Regions from separate parts of the Ralstonia sp. RRA genome, predicted to be linked through region 2. Evidence: predicted binding sites of a transcription regulator. Region 2 holds the regulator's gene; each other region holds the start of a gene.
What was found. Region 2 encodes HrcA, which represses chaperone genes, less so after heat shock. Its sites were predicted from a motif close to TTAGCACTCNNNNNNNNNGAGTGCTAA; they were not measured.
Positions count from the first base shown of each region.

Region 1 (7,603 bases), 1.3 Mb from region 2:
GCGCCATCGTGCGTTGCGCACGGCCCGCGCAGCCTGCCTGATCAAAGCGCCTTACTTGGACGGCAGCGGAATACGCTCCGTCTCGCCGGGCACGTGGGCGAAGGCATCGGCCTCCCAACGCTGCTTGGCGTCTTCAATGTCCGCCTTGTCGCTGGCAACGAAGTTCCAGTAGATGTGGCGGTGGCCGTCGGTCGGCTCGCCGCCCAGCAGCATCACGCGTGATGACACCTGCGCGGTGAGCGTCACGTCGCCGCCGGGTTCGAGCACGGCCAGATGCTGCGGGTCGAGTGATTCGCCATCGATCGTGACAGCGCCGTCTACGAGATACAGGCCACGGTCTTCATGCTCGGGCGGGATCACCAGCGATGCACCTGCCGCCAGCTCCAGCGCCACATACAACGTGCGCGAACTCACCTTCACGGGCGACGTCAGCCCAAATGCATCGCCCGCGATGACCACGCCCTGCACGCCGGGGCAGTCGAGCTTGGGCAACGTGTCGGCGCCATGGTGCGCAAAGCTGGCCTCGACCTTCTCCTGATCCTTCGGCAAGGCCACCCAGGTCTGGATGCCATGCAGGCGGGCCCCCTTCTCACGCGCCTCGGGTGTCGAGCGCTCGGAATGAGCGATGCCGTTGCCGGCGGTCATCCAGTTCACGTCGCCGGGGACGATGGTCTGCACGCTGCCTAGGCTGTCACGGTGGACCATGCTGCCGTCAAACAGGTACGTGACGGTGGCCAAGCCGATGTGCGGGTGCGGGCGCACGTCGACGCCCTCGCCGGGCGGGAAGTCCACCGGCCCCATGTGATCGAAGAAGATGAACGGGCCGACCGTCTGGCGCGCCGCCGAGGGCAGCACGCGCTTGACCGAGAAGCCGCCCAGGTCGCGTACGTGCGGGCCGATGATGTGCTGGATGGAAGTCATGGTGAGCGTTCCTTGGAATTTCAGGCGCGCGCGGCGAGTTCGGTGTCGACGCTGATCTCGACCTCGGTCATCAACTTGTGGATCGGGCACTTGCCGGCCACGCGTAGCAGGTCGGCGCGCTGCTCGTCGTTCAAGTCGCCGTGCAGGGTCAGCACGGTGCGCAGCTTGTAGCGGCCCTGGCGCTCCTGGCTGCCGTCATGCTCGACGGCCACGTCGATGGAGTCCAGCGGATATTTGCGCTGCCGGGCGTAGAGCGTGACGGTCAGCGCCTTGCAGCTCGCCAATGCGGCGTCGAAGTAGCCGTGTGGGTCGGGCGCGCTGCCCTCGCCGGTCGGCTTGGGGACGTCGGTGTAGAACGTGACGCCCTCGGGGAAGGTGACTTTGTGACGGAACAGGCCTTCGGTGTCTTTGCTGACGACGATGGTCATGACGGCTCCTGGGTGCGGTTCGACGGCGGGTGTGACGATACCCGGGGAGTGTAGCGAAGTTACGTGACGTCACATGGGGTGCAGTACACATCGCATTTCTGCTGCGCGGCTCCCCCATGTCGTCGGGGGTGGGGCAATTTGCCCCTGTAAACGCTCAAGCAGTGCGCGTTTGCGCCGATTTCCCGGTTGGGGCACGTTCGTCCGAACCTGCTCCACTTCGGGCCCCACTGACAGATCGACCGCATGGTTTCTCGCCGCCTGCTTGTCGCCATAGCTGGCGGCATCGGCGCTGTTCTCGCGCTGATTGGGCTGACCGTCATGGTCAGCTGGCTGCTGCATTGGCCGCGCGGCGTGAAGATCGGCGGCGACCACTTGGTGATCGTCTTTGCAACGGGGCTGAACCTCGTGCTGCTGGGCGCAGGCCTCGCCGCGCTGGTGGTCGGCGCGCTGCGGCCCAGTGCGCGCTGGGCGGATCGGGCTGCGTGCCTGGCCGGTGGTGCGGCGGCCGTGCTGTGCACGCTGCGCCTGGTGGAGGTGGTGAGCGGCTGGCCCGTGGCGTTCGATTTTCCTGACGTGCACGTCTGGCTGAAGCTCAACTGGCTGACGGGCTGGATCGGCGGTATGCACCCGAGCCACGCACTGGCGCTGGCCGCGAGCGCGGGCGCGCTGTGTCTTGTCCCGACGGCGCGGCAGGCGCATCGCGCGCAGTGGCTGTTCGCGTTGCTAGGCGCGTCGGTCCTGCTCTGCGTTGGGGACCTGCTTGGCCGCGCCATGGCACTGGAGTACCTGTACCCGGCCTGGCTGCGTTGGCGTGCTGCCGACGTGGCGGCCGGCTGCACGCTGCTGGTGGTGGCAGGCGTGCTGTGCGCGGCACTGGCCCGATATCCGCGCCTGTTCCACATCCGCTTGTCGCCAGAGGACACCATTGTCTGGATCAGCGGCGGCTGCGTGGTGCTGGCGGGCCTGGGCGCCACCGTTACCGCCTTCATCATCCAAGTCGATAGCGCCAACGTGGCGTTCGGCAACACGCGAACGCGCGCGCTGTCGAGCTATGCCGCAGAGTTTGACCAAGTGCTGGCAATGCGCGCGGAGAGCCCGCGGCTGGTGGCTACCGCCACACCCATCCAGGAGGCGCTGCGCCATCCCGCCGACAACGCTGCCCGTCTGCACGGCGAGCGTGCGCTGCAGGCCTATCGCGAGCAGGGCTACTCGTACCTGCAACTGCGCACGCTGGCCGGCGAGGGCGTCGTCAGCCTCGGCACGGAGGTGTCGCACCCGGAACTGGCGATTGCGCTGCACGTCGGCCTAGCGCCCGAGCGCGTCACGCTGCAGTGGAACCACGGCTTTGCCATGCGCACCGAAACGCCAGTCCTGGTGGACGGTGTACAGGTCGGCTGGCTTATTGCCGAGCAGCCGCTGGCCCATATGACGGCCCGCTACTCCACCTTGCCCGATGCGGGCGCGACGGAAACGCTGGCCATGTCGGGCTTCGATGGGGCCGGCCGTGCGATGTCGTTTCCGCAGCGCTTCGATGCGCACATCTTCGAGTTGCCGAGGCAGACAATCGAACAGCGGACGCTGCCCTCGCGCTTGGCGCTGGCGGGCCAGTCGGGCTACGGCCAATGGCGCGATATTCATGGCGTGCCGACCTCGCTCAGCTATATGCCCATCGGCCACACGGGCCTGGCGTTGATCAGCAAGATCTCCAGCGCCGAGTTGTACACGCCCATGCGCGCCCAGTTCGAGCGGCTGGCGGCGCTCATGCTGTGCGGGATCATCGGCAGCGTGGCGGCCATCCGGCTGACGGTGCGGCCGTTTGCCAACCGGCTGGCGGCGTCGGAGCGCGCCCTGCGTATCGCCAACGAAAGCCTGGAGCGCCGGCGTGACGCCCTGCGCGCGAGCCGCGAGCAACTGCGCCTGGTGGCCGACAACGTGCCCGCGCAGCTCAGCTATGTCGACCCCGACGGCGTCGTCCGCTTTGCCAGCCGCACGCTGCTGGAGGCGTTTGGCCGCACGCAGGATCAGATGATCGACCGCCACGTCAGCGAGATCTACACGCCCGAGGACTACCGCACGCTGCTGCCCTACATGACCGAGGTGCTGGCTGGCTATCCGGTGCAGTTCGACATCACCTCGCTGCGCACCGGCAAGCCGCGCTACCTGAGCGGCCATTACTACCCCGACTACGACGACCGCGGTACGCTGCGCGGCTACTTCTCGGTGCTGCAGGATCTGACCGCGCGCACCACGGCCGAAATCGCCCTCGCCCGCAGCGAACGCGCGCTCACGCTGGTGCTCGACAACGCCCCGCTGCTGGTCTCGCACATCAACGCCGACGGCATCTTCACCTTCTGCAACGTCACCCACGCACGCTGGCTGCAGCGCACGCCCGAGGAGGTCTGCGGCCAGCCGGCGCAGGACGTCTTTACGCCGGGCACCTATGCGCTGCTGGCGCCATATCTAGCCCGCGCGGTACGGGGCGAGACGGTCGAGTTCGAGATCAACGCGCCGTGGTACGAAAAGCCGCACGCTGGCGGCCCGCGCCACCGCACGCGCTATCTGCGTGGCCAGCTCGTGCCGGATGCGGCGGATTGCGATTGCAGCGCCGAGCGCTGCGGCTTCTACGCCTTCGTGCAGGACGTGACCGACGCCAAGCGCAGCGAGATGGAGCTCTCGCGCATGGCCCGCTTCGATGCGCTCACCGGTCTGGCCAATCGCTACGAACTCTACGAGCGCCTGCGCACAGCCCTGGAGCGCCGCCAGCGCCAGCCCGCCCCCATGGGCGTGCTCTACCTGGACGTGGATCACTTCAAGCACATCAACGACACCTACGGCCACGCCGCGGGGGACGCGGTGCTGGTGGAAGTTGCCCGCCGCCTGCAGCAGGCGGTGCGCCGTACAGATACCGTCGCCCGCCTCGCAGGTGACGAATTCGTCATCCTCCTGGACCCCATCGACGCCCCAGATGATGCGCTGCACACAGCCCACAAGGTGGTGAGTGCGATCCGCCCGCCGATCCCCCTGCGTGGCGATGTGTCGCTGCATGTGACGGCCAGCATCGGGGTGGCCTGCCCAGCGCCCGATATCAGTGATCCCGACGTGGTTTTGCGCGAAGCGGACCGCGCACTTTACTGGGCCAAGTCACGCGGGCGTAACACTGCGGCATAAGTGCGAACTGATGCCGCTGGCGACTGTCTATGACTGGGTGCGCGGCCACTTTTGCTGCGGCGCAATCATCACACTATTGAGGTCTATCATCTGATTTGCGGGAACTATCAACCGGCACAAAATGTCCTATTAGCACTCTTCCGGTTGGAGTGCTAAGATGCCCTTCCAAACCTCCACTGGATTTCGACAGGAGTCCTGAGTGAACGCAGTCATTCCCGTGAATACCGTTTCCGCAATCGCCACCCAGCCGTCCGGCAACGCCGGTAATGGATGGGCGCTGGCGTTCCCCGGCAACCTCGGCAACATTGACGCCTATATCCAGAGCGTCAACCGGGTGCCGATGCTGTCGGCTGAAGAAGAACAACGTCTGGCCCGCGAGTACCGCGACAACGACGATCTCGATTCCGCGCGCCGTCTGGTGCTCTCGCACCTGCGCCTGGTGGTCTCGATCGCCCGTCAGTACCTCGGCTACGGCCTGCCGCATGCCGACCTGATCCAGGAAGGCAACATCGGCCTGATGAAGGCCGTCAAGCGCTTCGACCCGGATCAAGGCGTGCGTCTCGTCTCGTACGCGATGCACTGGATCAAGGCCGAGATGCACGAGTACATCCTGAAGAACTGGCGCATGGTCAAGGTGGCCACCACCAAGGCCCAGCGCAAGCTGTTCTTCAACCTGCGCAGCCACAAGCAGGATGCACAGGCGACCTTCTCGCCGGACGAGATCAGTGCCGTGGCGGCCGAACTCAACGTCAAGGGCGCCGAGGTGCGCGAGATGGAAACGCGCCTCTCGGGCGGCGACATCGCGCTGGAAGGCCAGATGGACGACGGCGAAGAATCCTTCGCCCCGATCGCCTACCTGGCGGACACGCACAACGAGCCGACCCGCGTGATCGAGTCGCGCAGCCAGGATCGCATGCAAAGCGAAGGCATCGAAACGGCGCTGGCCAAGCTGGACGACCGCAGCCGCCGCATCATCGAGGCCCGCTGGCTGCAAGTGAACGACGACGGATCGGGCGGCGCCACGCTGCACGAACTGGCTGACGAGTTTGGCGTGTCGGCCGAGCGCATCCGCCAGATCGAATCGGCCGCGATGAAGAAGATGAAGGGTGCGCTGCAGGCGTTTGCCTAAGCGGTTTCCCTGGCAATAAAAAAGCCCGCCAAGTTGGCGGGCTTTTGTTTGGGCGCGAGCTACGCGATCACTCCTTCAGCAGCAGCTTGACGTCGTGCGCGATCGGCTCAGGGCCCTGGCCATGTTTGATGAACAGGCGCAGGTTGCCCTTCGTGTCGAACATGTAGCTGCCGGCGGTGTGATCCATCGTGTAGTTGTCGGGCTTGCTGCCCGGCACCTTGCTGTAGAACACCTTGAAGTCGGACGTGACCTTCTTCAACTCGGCTTCGTCGGCCGGACGCAGGCCGATGAAGCGCGGGTCGAATGCGGGCACGTACTTGCCCAGCAGGTCTTGCGTATCGCGCTCGGGATCGACGGTGACGAACAGCACCTGCACGCGGTCGGCATCCTTGCCTAGTGCATCCATCACGCCGCGCAGCTCGGCCAGCGTGGTCGGGCAAACATCGGGGCAATGCGTGTAGCCGAAGAACATCACGACGACCTTGCCACGAAAGTCTTCCAACGTACGGCGCTTGCCGGTGTGGTCGGTCAGCGAGAAATCCTTGCCGAAGCTCTTGGCACCGGTGATGTCGAGGTTCGTGAAGGCAGGCTTGTCGCTGCAGGCGGTCAATGCCAGCACGGTGGCGGCCAATGCGGCAAACAGAACGGCGCGGAAGTGTCGGAAAGAGAGCATGTTCATCGTGTTGGGAGGGACCGCCTAGCGTAACGCCAACTGCACGCGCTCGCTGGCAGCCCCGTGCGTCACAGCGCCGCGCCTTGGGTGAACGTAGGCCCGAACTTGAAGTAGTGATCCACCAGCAGCGCCGCAAACAGGATCGACAGATAGATGATCGAGTAGCGGAAAGTCTTCTGCGCCAGCGCGTCGGAATAGTTGCGGTACATGCGCCACGCATAGGCGAAGAAGCCGCCGCCCAGCACCAGCGCCGTCGCCAGGTAGATATAGCCGCTCATCCCGTGCACGAACGGCAGGATGGTCGCGGCAATCATGATGAGCGTGTACAGCAGGATGTGCAGCAGCGTGTATTTCTCGCCGTGCGTGATCGGCAGCATCGGCAAGCCGGACTTGGCGTAGTCGGCACGGCGGTACAGCGCGAGCGCCCAGAAGTGCGGCGGCGTCCAGGTGAAGATGATCAGCACCAGGATCCACGCCTCGGGCGGCACGCTGTTGGCGACGGCCGCCCAGCCCAGCGCCGGCGGCATGGCGCCCGACAGGCCACCAATGACGATGTTCTGCGGCGTGGCCGGCTTGAGCAGCAGCGTGTAGATGATCGCGTAGCCGATGAAGGTGGCGAAGGTCAGCCACATCGTCAGGTCGTTGGCGAACACGTGCAGCGTCCACATGCCCGCGCCGCCTAGCACCAGCGAGAACAGCAGGATCTGGCGCGTACCCAGCTCCCCACTGGCCGAAGGACGCCAGGCCGTGCGGCGCATCATCGCGTCGATCTTGCGCTCGACCAGGCAGTTGATGGCAAAGGCCGCGCCGGCAAACAGCCAGATGCCGACCGCGCCGCCGATCAGCACCGGCCAGGGCACCATGCCCGGCGTGGCCAGGAACATGCCGATCACGGCGCAGAACACGGCGAGCTGCGTCACGCGCGGCTTGGTGAGCGCCGCATACTGCGATGCGGTGTGTCGCCAGCCGGGGAGTTGAGTGGAAGTCGTTGGGGTTGCCACAGTATTCATAAACAATCAATCAAACGGCGGCCACGGCCGCAGGGATCGGCGCGCGCACTTGCGCCAAGCCGATCAGGTAATGCAGACGCACCATCAGCAGCAACAGCACCGCCGCGCCACCGTTGTGCGCCACGGCGGCCAGCAGCGGCCAGCCAAGCACGATGTTCGATAAGCCGGTCGCCAGTTGCACGGCCAGCACGATGAGCAGCACCGTCGACACACGGCCGATACCGGCCACGCGACGCGCTCGTACGCCAAGCCATGCCAGGTAGCTCAGCACGAG
Region 1 is NZ_CP146091.1:298,478-306,080, reverse strand. Features, by position in the region: gene ybiB (DNA-binding protein YbiB) at 1-41, shown strand, start outside; gene V6657_RS01530 (pirin family protein) at 52-921, opposite strand; gene V6657_RS01525 (OsmC family protein) at 942-1,349, opposite strand; gene V6657_RS01520 (diguanylate cyclase) at 1,593-4,517, shown strand; gene rpoH (RNA polymerase sigma factor RpoH) at 4,717-5,646, shown strand; gene V6657_RS01510 (SCO family protein) at 5,714-6,319, opposite strand; gene cyoE (heme o synthase) at 6,388-7,329, opposite strand; gene V6657_RS01500 (COX15/CtaA family protein) at 7,340-7,603, opposite strand, start outside.
Region 1: a site for HrcA is predicted at 4,647-4,673, ahead of rpoH (RNA polymerase sigma factor RpoH). Genes of this name have one in related genera too.

Region 2 (7,603 bases):
CCGCCGTACACAACGAGGTGCTTGGGGTTCTCGGCTACGTCCGGGTCGAGGTTGTTTTGCAGCATGCGGTAGGCGGCTTCGGTCAGCCAGCTCTTGCAGTGCAGCTCGGTGCCGCGCGGGGCACGGATCTCGCGCGATGCGTCGTAGCGCGGGTCGTTGGTCAGGTGGGCAGCGTTGGTCGGGGCATTCATGTGAGGTCTCCTGCGAACTCCTTGGGTGTGCTGAGCATCTTATGTTGTATATACAACTTAGGCAAGAAAACTTTACAAGCTAAGAGCAAACCCTGATGATGGCTGCAGTCCGCACATCACATCGGCTACCAAGCCGCACCCAAAGTCGACTCCATGTCACAAGATCAGTCCGCCAGCACCCCCGCCTTCCAGCGCATCAAGGAAGACATCCTCACGCGCATCCGCAGCGGCGAATGGCAGGAGGGCGAAATGATTCCGGGGGAGACGACGCTCGCGCAGACCTTCGGCGTATCACGCATGACGGTCAACCGCGCGCTGCGCGAGCTGACTGCCGAGCAGATCCTCACGCGGGTGCAAGGGCTGGGGACATTCGTCGCGCAACAGAAGTACCAGGCGACGCTGGTGGCGATCCGCAACATCGCCGAAGAGATTGCCGCGCGCGGCCATCAGCACCGCGCCGAGCTGCACAAGCTCGAACGCGCACGCGCCAACGAGGCGCTTGCGGCGGCATTCGGGGTGTCAACGGGGCACCTGTTGTTCCACTCGCTGATCGTGCATTTCGAGAGCGACCTGCCGATCCAGGCGGAAGACCGCTGGGTGAATGCCGCGCTCGCCCCCGAGTACATGGAACAGGATTTCACGCAGACCACGCCGAATGCCTACCTGATGCGTGCCGCCCCGCTGCAGGGGGTGGACTACGGCATCGAGGCCCGCCTGCCCCCGCGCGAGATCGCCGAGATGCTGCACATGGATGTGCGCGAGCCGTGCCTGATGCTGCGTCGTAAGACCCTGTCGCAGGGTCAGGTCGCTTCAGTGGCGACCATGTGGCACCCGGGCGGGCGCTATCAGTTCACGGGCAGTTTCTAAAACTCCGAGGCTAGCTGCGCCCCTTCCAGGGCACCACGCGCGCTTCGATGGCGCGCATGGCCAGGTCGAACGCCCACGCGATTGCGCCGATCAGCACGATGCCCATCACCACGAGATCGGTGCGCAGAAAGCTCGATGCATTGAGCACCAACTGCCCGAGGCCGACCGTGGCGGCCACCATCTCTGCGGCCACCAGCGTGGTCCAGCCGAAGCCAATGGCGATGCGCAAGCCGGTCAAGATTTCCGGCAGTGCCGCCGGCAGGATCACGTGCCGCACCACCTGCGTGAAGCTCGCGCCCAGCGCATAGGCGGCGTTGATCTGCTCGCGCGTGGCGCTGCGAACGCCAGCGCGCGCGGCCATGGCAATCGGCGCAAAGCACGCCAGGTAGATGACGACGATCTTGGCGCGCTCATCAATGCCCAGCCAGATGACCACCAGCGGCAAATACGCCAGCGGCGGCAGCGGGCGATAGAACTCGATGGGCGGGTCCAGCAGCCCGCGAGCGGTGCGCGATACACCCATCGCCAGGCCGATCGGTACAGCGGTGACAGCCGCCAACGCAAATGCGCCAAACACACGCAATGCGCTCCAGCCCAGATGGGCGGCCAGTGGCTGACCGCCCTGGATATCGCCGCGCCATGCATCGAGAAAGGCGTGGCCGACTGCCTGTGGCGACGGCAGGAACAGCGGCGGGACCCAATGGAAGGTCGTTGCTGCCCACCACAGCAGCAGCAACGCGCCCACCGAAAGCAGGCTCAACCCCAGCGCACTGCCCTCGCCGGGCAAACGGTAGCCGCGCAGCTTGCGCGGCGGCTGAACGGAAGACGCCGCTGTTTCAACGGGAACACCCTTGAACACTGCTGTTTCGATCGCGCTCATGCGGCCAACTCCTCGGGGGCACGGTGGATCAGCGCCAGCACGCGCTCACGCCAGGCAATGAATTCCGGTGACGATTTCACGGCCCGTGCATCCGCGCCCGCCAGCGCCTGCCTCGAGAACGGCAGATCAAACGTCTGCACAATGCGCCCCGGCGACGGCGACATCACCACCAACCGCGTCGCCAGGAACAGCGCCTCTTCCACGTCGTGCGTGATGAAGAAGACCGTGGTGCCCGTGCGTTGCCAAACATCGAGTACGAGCGTCTGCATGGTCTCGCGCGTGAAGGCGTCGAGCGCGCCCATCGGCTCATCCATCAGCAGCACACGCGGCTCAGTTGCCAGCGCCCGCGCAATACCGACGCGCTGCTGCATGCCACCCGACAAGGCGTACACGGGCGATGCGGCATGCGCTTCCAGGCCAACCAATCGCAGCAGTTCGAGCGCACGTGCGTGCCGCGTCTTGCGATCGACACCGCGTAGCTTGAGACCAAGCGCCACGTTGTCGCGCACGTTCAACCACGGCATCAGCCCGTAACGCTGGAACACCACACCGCGCTCCGCGCCGGGGCCGTCGACTTCGCGTCCGTCGAGCAGGATCTGTCCCGACGTTGGCGCAACGAAGCCGGCCAGGCAATTCAGCAGCGTGGTCTTGCCGCAACCCGAGGCCCCGAGGGCAACAACGAACTCGCCAGCGTTGATCGACAAGTCCACGCCGCCCAAGGCTTGAGTGGTGCGACCGCGCGCATCGGTGTAGTCGACGCGCAGGCCGCGGACTTCAATGCGGCTCATCGCGATGCGGTTGCCACGGCCTTGGCGCCACTGGCCACACGCTGCACGAAGCGCGAATCAATGGTCGCGCCGTAATCCGGCAGCACTGCCTGGATCGTGCCCTGCGTCTTCAGGAACTGCGCGGTCGCCAGCAGCGATTGCGCCGCACCCGACTGCGCACCACCGCCCAGCCAGCGCTTGGAAGCCTGCTCCGCCGCATCCGGGAACGCATACAGCGCCAGGCTTGCCGGCACATCGGCTGCCGTCGCACCCGAGGTCTTGGCCACCGCCGCCACCTGGGGCGACGTCACCGTCCACGCGGCCCTGTTGTCGCGATAGGCAGCATCGGCCTTGGCCAGCACTTCCGTGAACTTGGCGAGGAAGTCCGCATGGTCACGCGCGAACTTGCGGTCGGCCACGAAGCCATCGAACGTTGACTTGCCCGTTGCGGCGGCGATCTTGCCGGAGGTGGTCAACACCGTCCCGTTCTTCTTCACCTTGGCGAGCACCGGGTCCCAGATGAACGCGGCATCCACGTCGCCCCGATCCCACGCGGCGGACAGTTCCTGCGGGCGCAGGTTGACGACCTTCACGTCGCGCGGCTCCAGCCCCGCCTGCTGCAGCGCGACCAGCGCGTGGAAGTGCGAGGTCGACACATACGGCACGCCCAGCGTCTTGCCCTTCAAATCCGCCACGCGCGTCACGCCGCTGCCGTTGCGGGCAACCAGCGCTTCCGCATCATTGATGTTGTCGAGAATCCAGAACAGCGAGAGGTCCACGCCCTGCGACACACCCGCCGCAATCGGGCTCGACCCCGCCTCGCCAATCTGCACAGAGCCCGAGGCGATAGCGCGCACCACATCGGCACCGCTGGCCAGTTGGCGGTAGGTCACCTTGTAGCCAGTGGCGCGTTCGACTTCGCCGGTGGCCTGGGCGTAGCGCCAGGGCAGCACCATGTCCTGATAGGCAATGACGACCTCGCGGTCAGCCGCACGTGCGGGAGTGGTGCCGAGCAAGGCGAGCGAAACGGCCGCAGACAATGCTGCAGCCAGCAAACGGGGGAGAGAAAGACCAGCCATGGAAGACTCCGGCAGAAGAAGAACGCGCACATGCGCCGGAGTCGATTGTGTGAGACGGCAGACCGCGCTGTCGTCGAAGAAAAATGGCTGAGCTTATGCAGCTCGGCCGCAGATCAATATTGGCTGAGCGTGCTGGACAGTAGCTTGGCCGTGATGTCCACGATGGGAATTACGCGCTCGTAGGCCATGCGCATCGGCCCGATCACGCCCAGCGTGCCGACGATCTTGCCGTCCACCTCGTACGGCGCGGTGATGACGGCCATGTCTTCGTGTGGCACGAGGCTGCTCTCGCCTCCGATGAAGATCTGCACGCCCTCGGCGCGGCTCGATACATCCAGCAATTGCAGCAGGCCCGTCTTCTGTTCGAACACGGCAAACAGGCGCCGCAGCTTGTCCATGGACGACGATAGGTCTTCCACATCCAGCAGCTTGCGCTCGCCAGAGATGACCACCGGGTCTTCTTCCGATGCCGCGCTGCTGCCCGCCTCCACCGCCGCCTGCATCAGCGAGGTCATGTCGGCCTGCAACGCAGACAACTCGCCGCGCAGGCGCTCGCGCACGGCGTCGAAGGTCAGGCCGCCGTAGTGTGCGTTGATGTAGTTGGCCGCCTCCACCAGCTGCGACGGGGTGTACGGCGTATCGGTATGGATGATGCGGTTCTGCACGTCGCCCTCGGGCGTGACGACGATCAGCAGGATGCGGTTCTCCGACAACCGCAGGAATTCGATCTGCCGGAACGCGTGCGAGCGGCGCGGCGTCATCACCACGCCCGCAAACTGCGACAGGTTGGACAGCGTCTGCGCCGCCGCCGCAATCACCCGCTGCGACGATTCCGACCCATGCGACGCCAGTTGCGTGCGCACCTGCTCGGCAATCACGCCGGCCATCTGCTGCGCCATGCGGTCATGCGCGCCAAGCACGTCTAGTGGGCTGGCGGTCAGCATGGTGTCGACGAAGAGGCGGTAGCCGCGCGGCGTCGGGATACGTCCGGCGGAGGTGTGCGGGCTGGCGATGAAGCCCATCTCCTCCAGGTCGGACATCACATTGCGAATGGTGGCCGGCGACAGATCGAGCCCCGAATACTTCGACAAGGTGCGCGAGCCCACGGGCTGGCCCTCGGCGATGTACCGTTCGATCAGGGTCTTGAGGAGGATGGTGGCGCGCTTGTCCATGATTCTTCAATTTTACGCAAAATCGACTGCAACCAGCGGGTGACGTTGGCGTTTCTCGCCAAACAACGTCAAACGTAGCGGGGGTCATATCGATATGGTGTAATGCGCGCATGTCGATTCCCCCGTCCGCCGTGGCCTCGAAACCTCCCGCCGCCTCGCCTTTCAAGACCGTCGCACTGGTCGGCCGGTATTCGGCCGCCAACATTGCCGGCCCGCTCATGGAGCTGGCGTCGTGCATTGCCGCGCGCGGGCATGACATCGTGTTCGAGCGCGAAACCGCGCTCAATATCGGTGTGCAGGATTACCCTGCCCTGCCGCCCGAGGAAATGGCCCGCCAGGCCGATGTGGCCGTGGTGCTCGGCGGCGACGGCACGCTGCTCGGCATCGGCCGCCACCTGGCCGGCGCCAGCGTGCCGGTGATCGGCGTCAACCACGGGCGGCTCGGCTTCATGACCGACATCCCGTTCGACGATGTGCATACCGTGCTGCCCGACATGTTGTCCGGCCGCTACGAAGCCGAAACCCGCACGCTGCTGCAGGCCCAGGTCGTGCGCGACGACGAGGTCATCTTCTCCGCCCTGGCCTTCAACGACGTGGTAGTCAACCGCTCGGGCACCTCAGGCATGGTCGAGCTGGCCGTGTCGGTCGACGGCTTCTTTATGTACAACCAGCGTTCGGATGGCTTGATCGTGTCTACGCCCACCGGGTCGACGGCGTATGCGCTGTCCGCCGGTGGGCCGATCCTGCACCCGGCGCTCTCGGGCCTCGTGCTGGTGCCCATCGCACCGCATTCGCTGTCGAATCGGCCGATCGTCATTCCGCAGGATGCGGAGGTGGTCATCCAGGTCACCAGCGGGCGCGACGCGAGCGTCAACTTTGACATGCAGTCGCTCACGTCGCTGCTGCCGGGCGACCGCATCGTGGTGCGCCGCTCGGAGCGCACCGTGCAACTGCTGCACCCGGTCGGCTACAACTACTACGCCACGCTGCGCAAGAAGCTGCACTGGCACGAGTACCCCACCGAAGACAACCGGCTGTAACCCACACACCGTCCCACGCACCATGCTGCGCAGCCTCACCATCCGCGATTTCGTCATCGTCCACGCGCTGGACCTCGACCTGGCCGACGGCTTTACCGTGTTCACGGGCGAAACCGGCGCGGGCAAGTCCATCCTGATCGACGCTCTGGCGCTCACGCTTGGCGAGCGTGCCGATGCCGCCGTCGTGCGCGAAGGCGCGCCGCGCGCCGACATCACGGCGGAGTTCGACGTGCATCCACACGTGGCCGCGTGGCTGGAAGCCCACGAACTGCACGATGACGAAGGCGTCATCCTGCTGCGCCGCACTGTCGATGCCGCCGGCCGCAGCAAGGCCTTCATCAACGGCGCGGCGGTCACGCTGGCGCAGTTGCGCGAAGTGGGCGAGCAGCTGGTCGACATTCACGGTCAGCACGCGCATCAACTGCTGCTCAAGACCGACGCCCAGCGCAGCCTGCTCGACGCTCATGCCGGCCTGGAAGGCGCCGTGCGTGTGGTCGGCGAGCACTATCGCACGTGGCAAGCCGTGGTGCGCCTGCGCGAAGCCGCCGAGCAGCAATCGCGCGAAGCCCAGCTCGAACGCGAGCGCATCGAGTGGCAGGTGAACGAACTGCAGAAGCTCGCCCCCCAACCCGGCGAGTGGGAAGAGGTGCAGACCGAGCACCACCGTCTGTCGCACGCCGCCAGCCTGATCGAAGGCACGCGCGCGGCGCTCGATGGCCTGTCCGAATCGGAGGGAGCCGTGCTCACGCAACTGGGCGCGACGCTCCACACACTGCGTGAGCTCGCTGAGATCGACCCCGCACTGGCCGACGTGCTGGCCGCGCTGGAACCGGCCGAAGTGCAGATCCAGGAAGCCGTGCACTCGCTCGCTCGCTACGCCGATCGTGCCGAACTGGACCCCGACCGCCTCGCCGAAATCGACGCGCGCATGCAGGCGCTGCACACCATGGCGCGCAAGTACCGCGTCGCGCCGGAAACGCTGCCGGCCGAATTGGCCGAGCGCCAAGCGCAACTGGCCGCGCTGCAAGCCGCATCCGACCTCGACGCGCTGCAGGCGCAGGAAGCGCAAACCCACGCCGCCTACATGGTGGTCGCCCAGGCGCTGTCGCGCGACCGCGCCAAGGCCGCCCGCGAGCTGGCCGAAGCCGTGACCGGCGCCATGCAAGGCCTGTCGATGGCCGGCGGGCGCTTCGACATCGCGCTGCATGCGCTGGAACACGGCGGGGCTGCGGGGCTGGAGCAAATCGAATTCCTCGTCGCCGGACATGCCGGTGTATCGCCACGCCCGTTGGCAAAAGTCGCTTCGGGCGGCGAACTGGCGCGGATCAGCCTGGCGATTTCCGTGATCGCCAGCGAAGCAAGCCCGACCCCCACGCTGATCTTCGACGAGGTCGATTCCGGCATTGGCGGCGCAGTGGCCGAAGTGGTCGGCCGACGCCTGCGCGAATTGGGCACGCGCCGCCAGGTGCTGTGCGTGACCCACCTGCCGCAGGTGGCTGCGCTGGCCAATCACCACATCCAGGTCGCCAAGCAGACGGTGGCCGGCAGCACGCGTTCCGACCTGGTGGTGCTGGACGCCACCAGCCGCGTGGACGAAATCGCCCGCA
Region 2 is NZ_CP146091.1:2,771,335-2,778,937, forward strand. Features, by position in the region: gene hutU (urocanate hydratase) at 1-191, opposite strand, end outside; gene hutC (histidine utilization repressor) at 345-1,058, shown strand; gene V6657_RS13435 (ABC transporter permease subunit) at 1,069-1,938, opposite strand; gene V6657_RS13440 (ATP-binding cassette domain-containing protein) at 1,935-2,726, opposite strand; gene tauA (taurine ABC transporter substrate-binding protein) at 2,723-3,784, opposite strand; gene hrcA (heat-inducible transcriptional repressor HrcA) at 3,898-4,956, opposite strand; gene V6657_RS13455 (NAD kinase) at 5,067-5,996, shown strand; gene recN (DNA repair protein RecN) at 6,019-7,603, shown strand, end outside.

Region 3 (7,603 bases), 1.6 Mb from region 2:
CTTGCCGCATGGTCTCTCCCCCGCATTGCATTCAAACCGTAGGCAGGCGTGCGGCCTACCCGACGGATTCGCACGGAACGTCACGACGTCGCGCAACGTGGTGAAGCGACTGATGCGACAGCTCTTTGCGGCGTCGGCTGGCCCCACCGTGCGATCACTCAGGAACGCCCACTTGCGGCGCACCTGCCCCTTTATTCTCTGAAACCATTCTTGTCGCCCCGAAGGGAGAGAGAAATCCGTCAAATGGATGACGGACCGTCCCATCTATCGCCGAGTCGGCGTACCGGTAAGCGGGGCTGCGTCCAGGAACGGCCCCCCCGGCAGGCAAGGGGAGTCAGTCAGCGTCGCTGCCGCCGTGGGTGCGATCGAAACGGCGCAGCGTATCGATACGCTCGCGCGTAAGCGGGTGTGACGAGAAGAACGCCGAGGCGTCGTCATCGCTGGCGGTGTCGGACTTCTTCGCATCGTCAGCCTTGCGCGTGCCGCCGTGCGTGTCCTCCAGCGCTTGCAGCACATCCGCAAATGCACCGACAGACAAGCCGTTGTCCTGCAGCAGCCGTGCAGCGTAGTGGTCTGCATCGCGCTCGTAGTCACGCGAATAGCGCAGCGTGAGCATCGCGGCCGGCACGCCTGACAGGATGGTCGACACATCGCCAAAGAGCAGCGCTGCCGTCGCCCCAATGGCGGAGGACTGAATCAACTGGCGCAGCCCGTGTCGATACTCGACGTGCCCGGCCTCGTGCGCCAGCACACCTGTCAGACCATCGCCCTCGCCCACCAGCTTGACCAGCGCATCGGTCACGATGATGTCGCCGCCGGGCAGCGCGAATGCGTTGGCGCCCAAGGAGCCCGCATCCCGAAAGACAATGTTGTAGGTGTGCGTGGCCTGCGGTGCACGCAGAGCCGCAAAGCGTGCACGAATGCGCGCCTGCTGGGCCTCCGGCAGCTTGCTGGGCTTGAGCCAACGCTCGTCCAGCGCGCGCAGCGTACCGCGCCCGAGCTGCAGCTCCACGCGCTGCGGCACCATGTTTGCCACCACTTTGGCGCCCCACGGCAGGCCATAGCGATACCCAATCACCAGCACCAGTACCGTCACGATCAACGCGCCGAGCGCCAGCTTCCAGCTGTTCTGCGCGCGCACCACCAGACCCTCCTGGTGGCCAGTGCGCTGGAGCAGCGCGTTGAGCGCCGCCTGCTCCGCCGGGTCGGCAATCTCGCAGAAGGCGCCGTCGTCGAACGTGATCAGGCGCGGCGCATGCTTGACGCGCTCTGACACGCGCAGCGTCGGCAGTGCGGCACGGCGCAACAGCGTGCCGTCGGTGTCGAACAGCACCGCCTCGCCCGCCTCGACGGCAAGACGCACGGGCTGCGCGCGCGAAGTCCGGCCGTCGAAGTAGGTGGCGAGAATCATGGGCGTAACCTTCCGGCGTGCTTACAGCGCAATGTCGATGTCATACCAATCCACCGCGGCGTCGCCCAGGGCGCCCACCTTGGTGGTCTCGCCCGCCACGAACGTGTCGAGCGAGCCGGATGCAAACAGCGTCACCGAGTCGATCTTGTAGCGCAGCGTACGCACGCGAGCAAACGGCGTGAACAGGCCGATGGTGATGGCAATCAGCACCGCGTTCGACACGTAGATCCAGAACAGATTGCCAGCCGCCACTTGGCTCTGGAAGCGATGCGGGCCGAGCGTGGTGTGGTTCCACACGACGTTCTGCAGACGCGACATGAAGTACGGCGCAAGGAACAGCATCGCCAAGTACATCAGCACCACCGCAATGGCGATGCCGATGGCCGCGCTAGCGTTGTTAGCACCCTTGCCGAACGAAACACCGGTCAGAAGAATCAATGCACCCGCTGCAACGACAGCCAGCAGTGCCAACCCAAACGTGCGCAGGTACACGCCATAGAAGTTGCCCGGCGTGCCCGAGAAATCGAACGGCGTGGTGCCAAAGCGCGTGTTGCGATGCTGATAACGCTTGAAGCGCTGATGCGCCAACGGCGCCAGCAGGTACGCGGTAAAGACACTCAGGATCGGCCAGACCAGAAACACCATGTAGCCTTCTGCGTCCTTGCCCGTGAAGGCGAAGCGCAGGCCACGGTAGCTGGAGTTGGCCATGCGGAAGCGCAACGAGCGTACCAGCAGCCATGGAAACGCCGCGGCCAGCAGTGCCAGGAACACCAGCGACAGCGCCGGCGATGAATGGCTCAGCAGGTTGAACGCCAGCGCCAGCACGAAGATGATCGCGCGGCCCTTGAGAATGGCGGTCGGGCTGCCGTGATAGTCGAAGCTCGATCCGGCCAACTGCGTGTTGCGGTAGAAATACTGCATCGTGCGCACCTTCGCCCAGGCCGAGTAGATACCCAGCGTGACGATGGTCAGCAGCAGGTTGACGATCCAGATACGGAAGTATTCCGAGCCGCTGCCGATAAAGCGCATCCGCAAGGGTTGCGGGGCAGCTGGAGCGGGGGCGCCGCCCAGGACGGGCTCGCGTGCGATGTCGTTCATCTGTTTTCCCTTCCCTGTGTTGTTGTCGTGCCCGCTCAGAAACGGAGGCTCGCGGGTGGGCCGATTGTAGCGAAGCCCGCCGCAATGCAGCGTTAACGGCGCGTTAACAAATCAGCGGGAGAACGTGCGTGCATATAACAAAAACCCCCGCGGGCTCGCACCCGCGGGGGTTTTGTTTGGAACAGCCTCCGGAGGAACCGGCGGCCGGGCCAGGTTGCCAGACGGGCAAATTACATCATGCCGTCCATGCCGCCCATGCCACCCATGCCGCCCGGCATTGCCGGCGCTGCATCGTCCTTCGGCAGTTCTGCAACGGCGCAATCCGTCGTCAGCATCAGCGAAGCGACCGAAGCGGCGTTTTGCAGCGCGGTGCGGGTCACCTTGGTCGGGTCCAGCACGCCCATTTCCACCAGGTCACCGTACTCGCCGGTGGCGGCGTTGTAGCCGTAGTTGCCGCTTCCTTCGATCACCTTCGACACCACAACCGAAGCCTCGTCGCCAGCGTTGGTGACGATCTGGCGCAGCGGCTCTTCCATGGCGCGCAGCACGATCTTGATACCGGCGTCTTGGTCAGCGTTGGCACCCTTCAGGCCGGAGATCAGTGCACGGGCACGCAGCAGTGCAACACCACCGCCAGCCACGATGCCTTCTTCCACGGCAGCGCGCGTTGCGTGCAGTGCGTCTTCCACGCGGGCCTTCTTTTCCTTCATTTCGACTTCGGTGGCAGCGCCAACCTTGATCACGGCAACACCGCCGGCCAGCTTGGCCACGCGCTCTTGCAGCTTTTCACGGTCGTAGTCCGAGGTCGCTTCTTCGATCTGGGCACGCACTTGCTTCACGCGCGCTTCGATGTTGTGGGCATCGCCTGCGCCATCGATGATCGTGGTGTTTTCCTTGCCGATTTCAACGCGCTTGGCTTGGCCCAGGTCGTTCAGGGTTGCCTTTTCCAGCGTCAGGCCGACTTCTTCAGCAATGACCTGGCCGCCCGTCAGGATGGCGATGTCTTCCAGCATGGCCTTGCGGCGGTCGCCGAAGCCCGGCGCCTTCACAGCAGCCGTCTTCAGGATGCCGCGGATGTTGTTGACCACCAGCGTTGCCAGGGCTTCGCCTTCGACGTCTTCAGCGATGATCAGCAGCGGACGGCCAGCCTTGGCCACTTGCTCCAGCACCGGCAGCAGGTCGCGGATGTTGCTGATCTTCTTGTCGAACAGCAGCACGAACGGGTTGTCCAGCTGGACAACTTGCTTTTCCGGGTTGTTGATGAAGTACGGCGACAGGTAGCCGCGGTCGAACTGCATGCCTTCCACGACGTCCAGCTCGTCGGCCAGCGACTTGCCGTCTTCCACCGTGATCACGCCTTCCTTGCCGACCTTGTCCATGGCTTCAGCGATGCGCTGGCCGATGGATTCGTCGCTGTTGGCCGAGATGGCGCCAACTTGAGCGATTTCCTTGCTGGTGGTGGTCGGCTTGCTGATCTTCTTCAGCTCTTCAACAGCGGCCGTCACAGCCTTGTCGATGCCGCGCTTCAGGTCCATCGGGTTCATGCCGGCGGCAACGTACTTCATGCCTTCGCGCACGATCGACTGGGCCAGCACCGTTGCGGTGGTGGTGCCGTCACCGGCGTTGTCGCTGGTCTTGGAAGCCACTTCCTTGACCATTTGCGCGCCCATGTTCTGCAGCTTGTCCTTCAGCTCGATTTCCTTGGCGACCGACACACCGTCCTTGGTCACGGTCGGGCCACCGAAGCTGCGCTCCAGCACCACGTTGCGGCCCTTCGGGCCCAGGGTCACCTTCACTGCGTTGGCGAGAATGTTCACGCCTTCGACCATCTTGGCACGTGCGGCGTCGCCGAACACTACGTCTTTAGCTGCCATCTTGAGAATCTCCGAGATCTTTGGATGTTGCCCGCGCGCCCTTAAGCTGCGCCGGCAATGAGGATTGGGTTACTGGTAAGCGTTGCGAACGTTATGAACGAGCGCGTGCTTACTTTTGCACCACAGCCATGATGTCTTCTTCGCGCATGACCAGGACTTCCTGACCATCCACCTTGACGCCCTGGCCGGCGTACTTGCCGAACAGCACGCGGTCGCCGACCTTGACGTCCAGCGCGATCGCATTGCCCTTGTCGTCTTTCTTGCCCGGGCCGACGGCCAGCACTTCGCCTTGATCCGGCTTTTCAGCGGCGGCGTCAGGGATGACGATGCCCGAAGCGGTCTTGGTTTCGTTGTCCAGGCGCTTCACGATCACGCGGTCGTGCAAAGGACGCAGGTTCATACACAACTCCTCAATGCAAAGTGAGTGTTTATTCACAAAACGCGCCGCAAGACGCGGCGCATCGGGAAAGCATCGGGGGTCGGAGGCGTTGTTAGCACTCCTGCCCGGCGAGTGCTAATTATAGGGACGGGGTATTACGATTTCAAGAATGGAAACTTGCTGTCGAGATTATTGTCGAGATTCACTCAATCTGGAACTTTGGTCACTCAATTTGGAACTGCTCGAGGCAGCCGCGTCGGCTTTTGAACAATAATCCCTTATAAATCAATTGCTTACGATGCATCAGATGATCACTACCCTGGCCGGGCGTCCGCTTGGCACGACGCTCTTGACCCACAAACCATACCGGGTTACCCCAAAAAAAAGGCCCGCGAACGCGAGCCCTACCGAATAGACACGGAACAACCAGCGTAGCGGGACACAACCTCACACCATGCCGCCTATAGCCGCCCGGTGATCTCTCCGTCACCCAGATCACTTCTGTTCAATCTGACGCTCCCCCGGGTAGCGACCTCCTGCTGTATCAGCTCATCGTGAAGGAGCCAAAGAACGTTCAGTGCAGCAACTCCAACCCATATGGGCTGGCCGCACACCGCCGCAAACTCAGTTTGACACCGCAGACTGGACAATCGCCTCACGCGGTCGGGCGCCGTCTTCCAAGTTCCGCAGCCCAGCGTGCCCCCATGACATCCCCGGACGCAAGACGTAGCTCTCCACCGTCAGGTTTTGCGGATCAACGGTCCGAAGATCCCAACCGTATTCAATGAACCAGCGGGACGGGTTGCGGAAGTAGAAGGATACCGACTGATCATTGGGGTGGCGACCGATGCCGGTGGCAGCAATCTCGCGCTGCTGGCACAGGTCGTACGTGGTTCCGATGTCGTCGAGCGAATTGGTTTCGAAGAAAACATGTTGAATCTTCCGGGGCGCCGGAGGATAGAAGATCAGCGCCATGGAATGATGTCGTGCGTTGCAATGGAGGAACACGGCCAACGGCACGCCCTCTGGGCTCACCACCCAATCGGAAATCCCAAAACCTAGTGTGCGCACATAGAAATCTGCCACGGCTTTGATATCCGAGGTGACATACAACACGACGTGACCAAGCCCGAGGTCGGCTGTCTTGAAGCCGGTCAGGGCCCGCGTCGGCATAAAGCGCGGATTAAAGACCACCTCGTTCCCGACGGTCAGCTCCATGCGCACACCGGTGTGAGGACAGGTGAAATGCGCGAGTTCAAGCACACGCCGCTCCGCTAGCTCTGACGGCGTACCTGGCAAGACTTTGACGCCGGCTCGGTCAAGATTGGCGGCCACCACCTCCAGCGCCTCGTGGTTCGCCACTTCCCAGCCGATGTACGCAATATCATCCGATTCCCCTGGATGAATGCTTAGCCGGTGATGGCGCTCGTCGGCACGCAGATAAATCAAGTTGTCGGAACTCTCGCGGCCGAGCTCCATCCCGAGGACCTCGGGTCCGTACTTGCGCCACGAATCCATGTCAGATGCGTGCGCCCCCACGTAGGCTAATTTGGAAACCTTCATTGCAGAACTCCTCGCGTCTCTGAATGGGTGCGTTCAGATCCTGTTGTCAGAGCGAACACGTTTGACGAACGCGGCGATTGCCGCGCCGATTTCGTCCGGGCTGTCTTCTTGCAAAATCTTGCGGCCCTTGACGGTGACTTCGGTCTGGTTCTTCCAGCCGCGAACTTCGTCGCGGATGCGGCCGGTCATGATGGCGCCTGGGTCACCATTGATCAGCAGCTTGGGCACTGCATCGCTGGCAATCCATGGGCCGTAGCCCGCCATTGCTCGGTGCACATCCGTGAGGTCGGCATCCAGCGGCAAGCTGCGCGGCCAGGACAAGGTAGGCCGGCGATCCTCCCCTGCGTGCAGGAACGGGCGCCGATAGACGGTCATCTCGTCTTCTGTCAGGGGACGCATGATGGCGGCCGGCAAACGCTGCTCAATGAACAGGTTCTGCTGGAGGACAAGCTCCTCACCAGCAGCCGAGCGCAGTGCCCTGAAAAGGGGTTGTCCGGGCTCCGGAATATCGGCCCAACTCATGGGCACCGCAACGGCTTCCATATGGACAATCCCCTTGACGCGGTCGCGATTGCGGTTGGCCCAGTCAAAGCCGAGGGTGGCACCCCAGTCGTCCAGCACTAGGATGATGTCGTCGCCTAGGTCAAGCGCATCCCAGAGAGCGAACAGATGTTCTCTGTGCTGCGCGTAGCTGTAGTTGCTGGGGTCGGCTGGTTCAACTTTCTGCGAAGCGCCCATCCCGATCAGGTCGGCAGCAACGAGCCGCCCGAGCCCTTCAAGATGAGGCATGACATTGCGCCACACATACGAAGACGTAGGCTGTCCGTGCTGAAAGACAATGGCGGAGCCGCGGCCTTCGTCGAGATAGGCCATCTTGCGACCTTGAATCTCACGAAACTTAGGCTCGGCGTAGGGTTGTGTTCCGATCATTTTTGGTTAGGGCTCGTAATGAAATGGAGGACACGGAGCGAAGCGCCAATGAAGACGACAGCCTTCAAGAACCGCATCGGAGCGACACCCGCTTAATCTCGGCCAGTTGACCAAAACGGAAACGCAAGGCTGTCATCACGCTCATCAATGGATCGCGATACATTTGCTCGCCGGCATCGGCCTCCGCAGCACCAACCGCAGATTCATACCGCCGCAAAGTCTTCAACGTAGTTCTGGATCTGTGCCTGCGCATCGGCAATTGAACGCGTGGCCATGTCCGGGCCCATCGCAAGACCTTCTGCATAAACGAAGCGCACGTCCGTCATGCCGAGGAAACCAAGCGTGACT
Region 3 is NZ_CP146091.1:654,964-662,566, reverse strand. Features, by position in the region: gene V6657_RS03225 (GtrA family protein) at 1-10, opposite strand, end outside; gene V6657_RS03220 (M48 family metallopeptidase) at 335-1,411, opposite strand; gene V6657_RS03215 (YjgN family protein) at 1,433-2,509, opposite strand; gene groL (chaperonin GroEL) at 2,740-4,383, opposite strand; gene groES (co-chaperone GroES) at 4,493-4,783, opposite strand; gene V6657_RS03200 (VOC family protein) at 5,387-6,325, opposite strand; gene V6657_RS03195 (haloalkane dehalogenase) at 6,359-7,255, opposite strand; gene V6657_RS03190 (NAD(P)H-dependent oxidoreductase) at 7,459-7,603, opposite strand, start outside.
Region 3: a site for HrcA is predicted at 4,875-4,901, ahead of groES (co-chaperone GroES). Genes of this name have one in related genera too.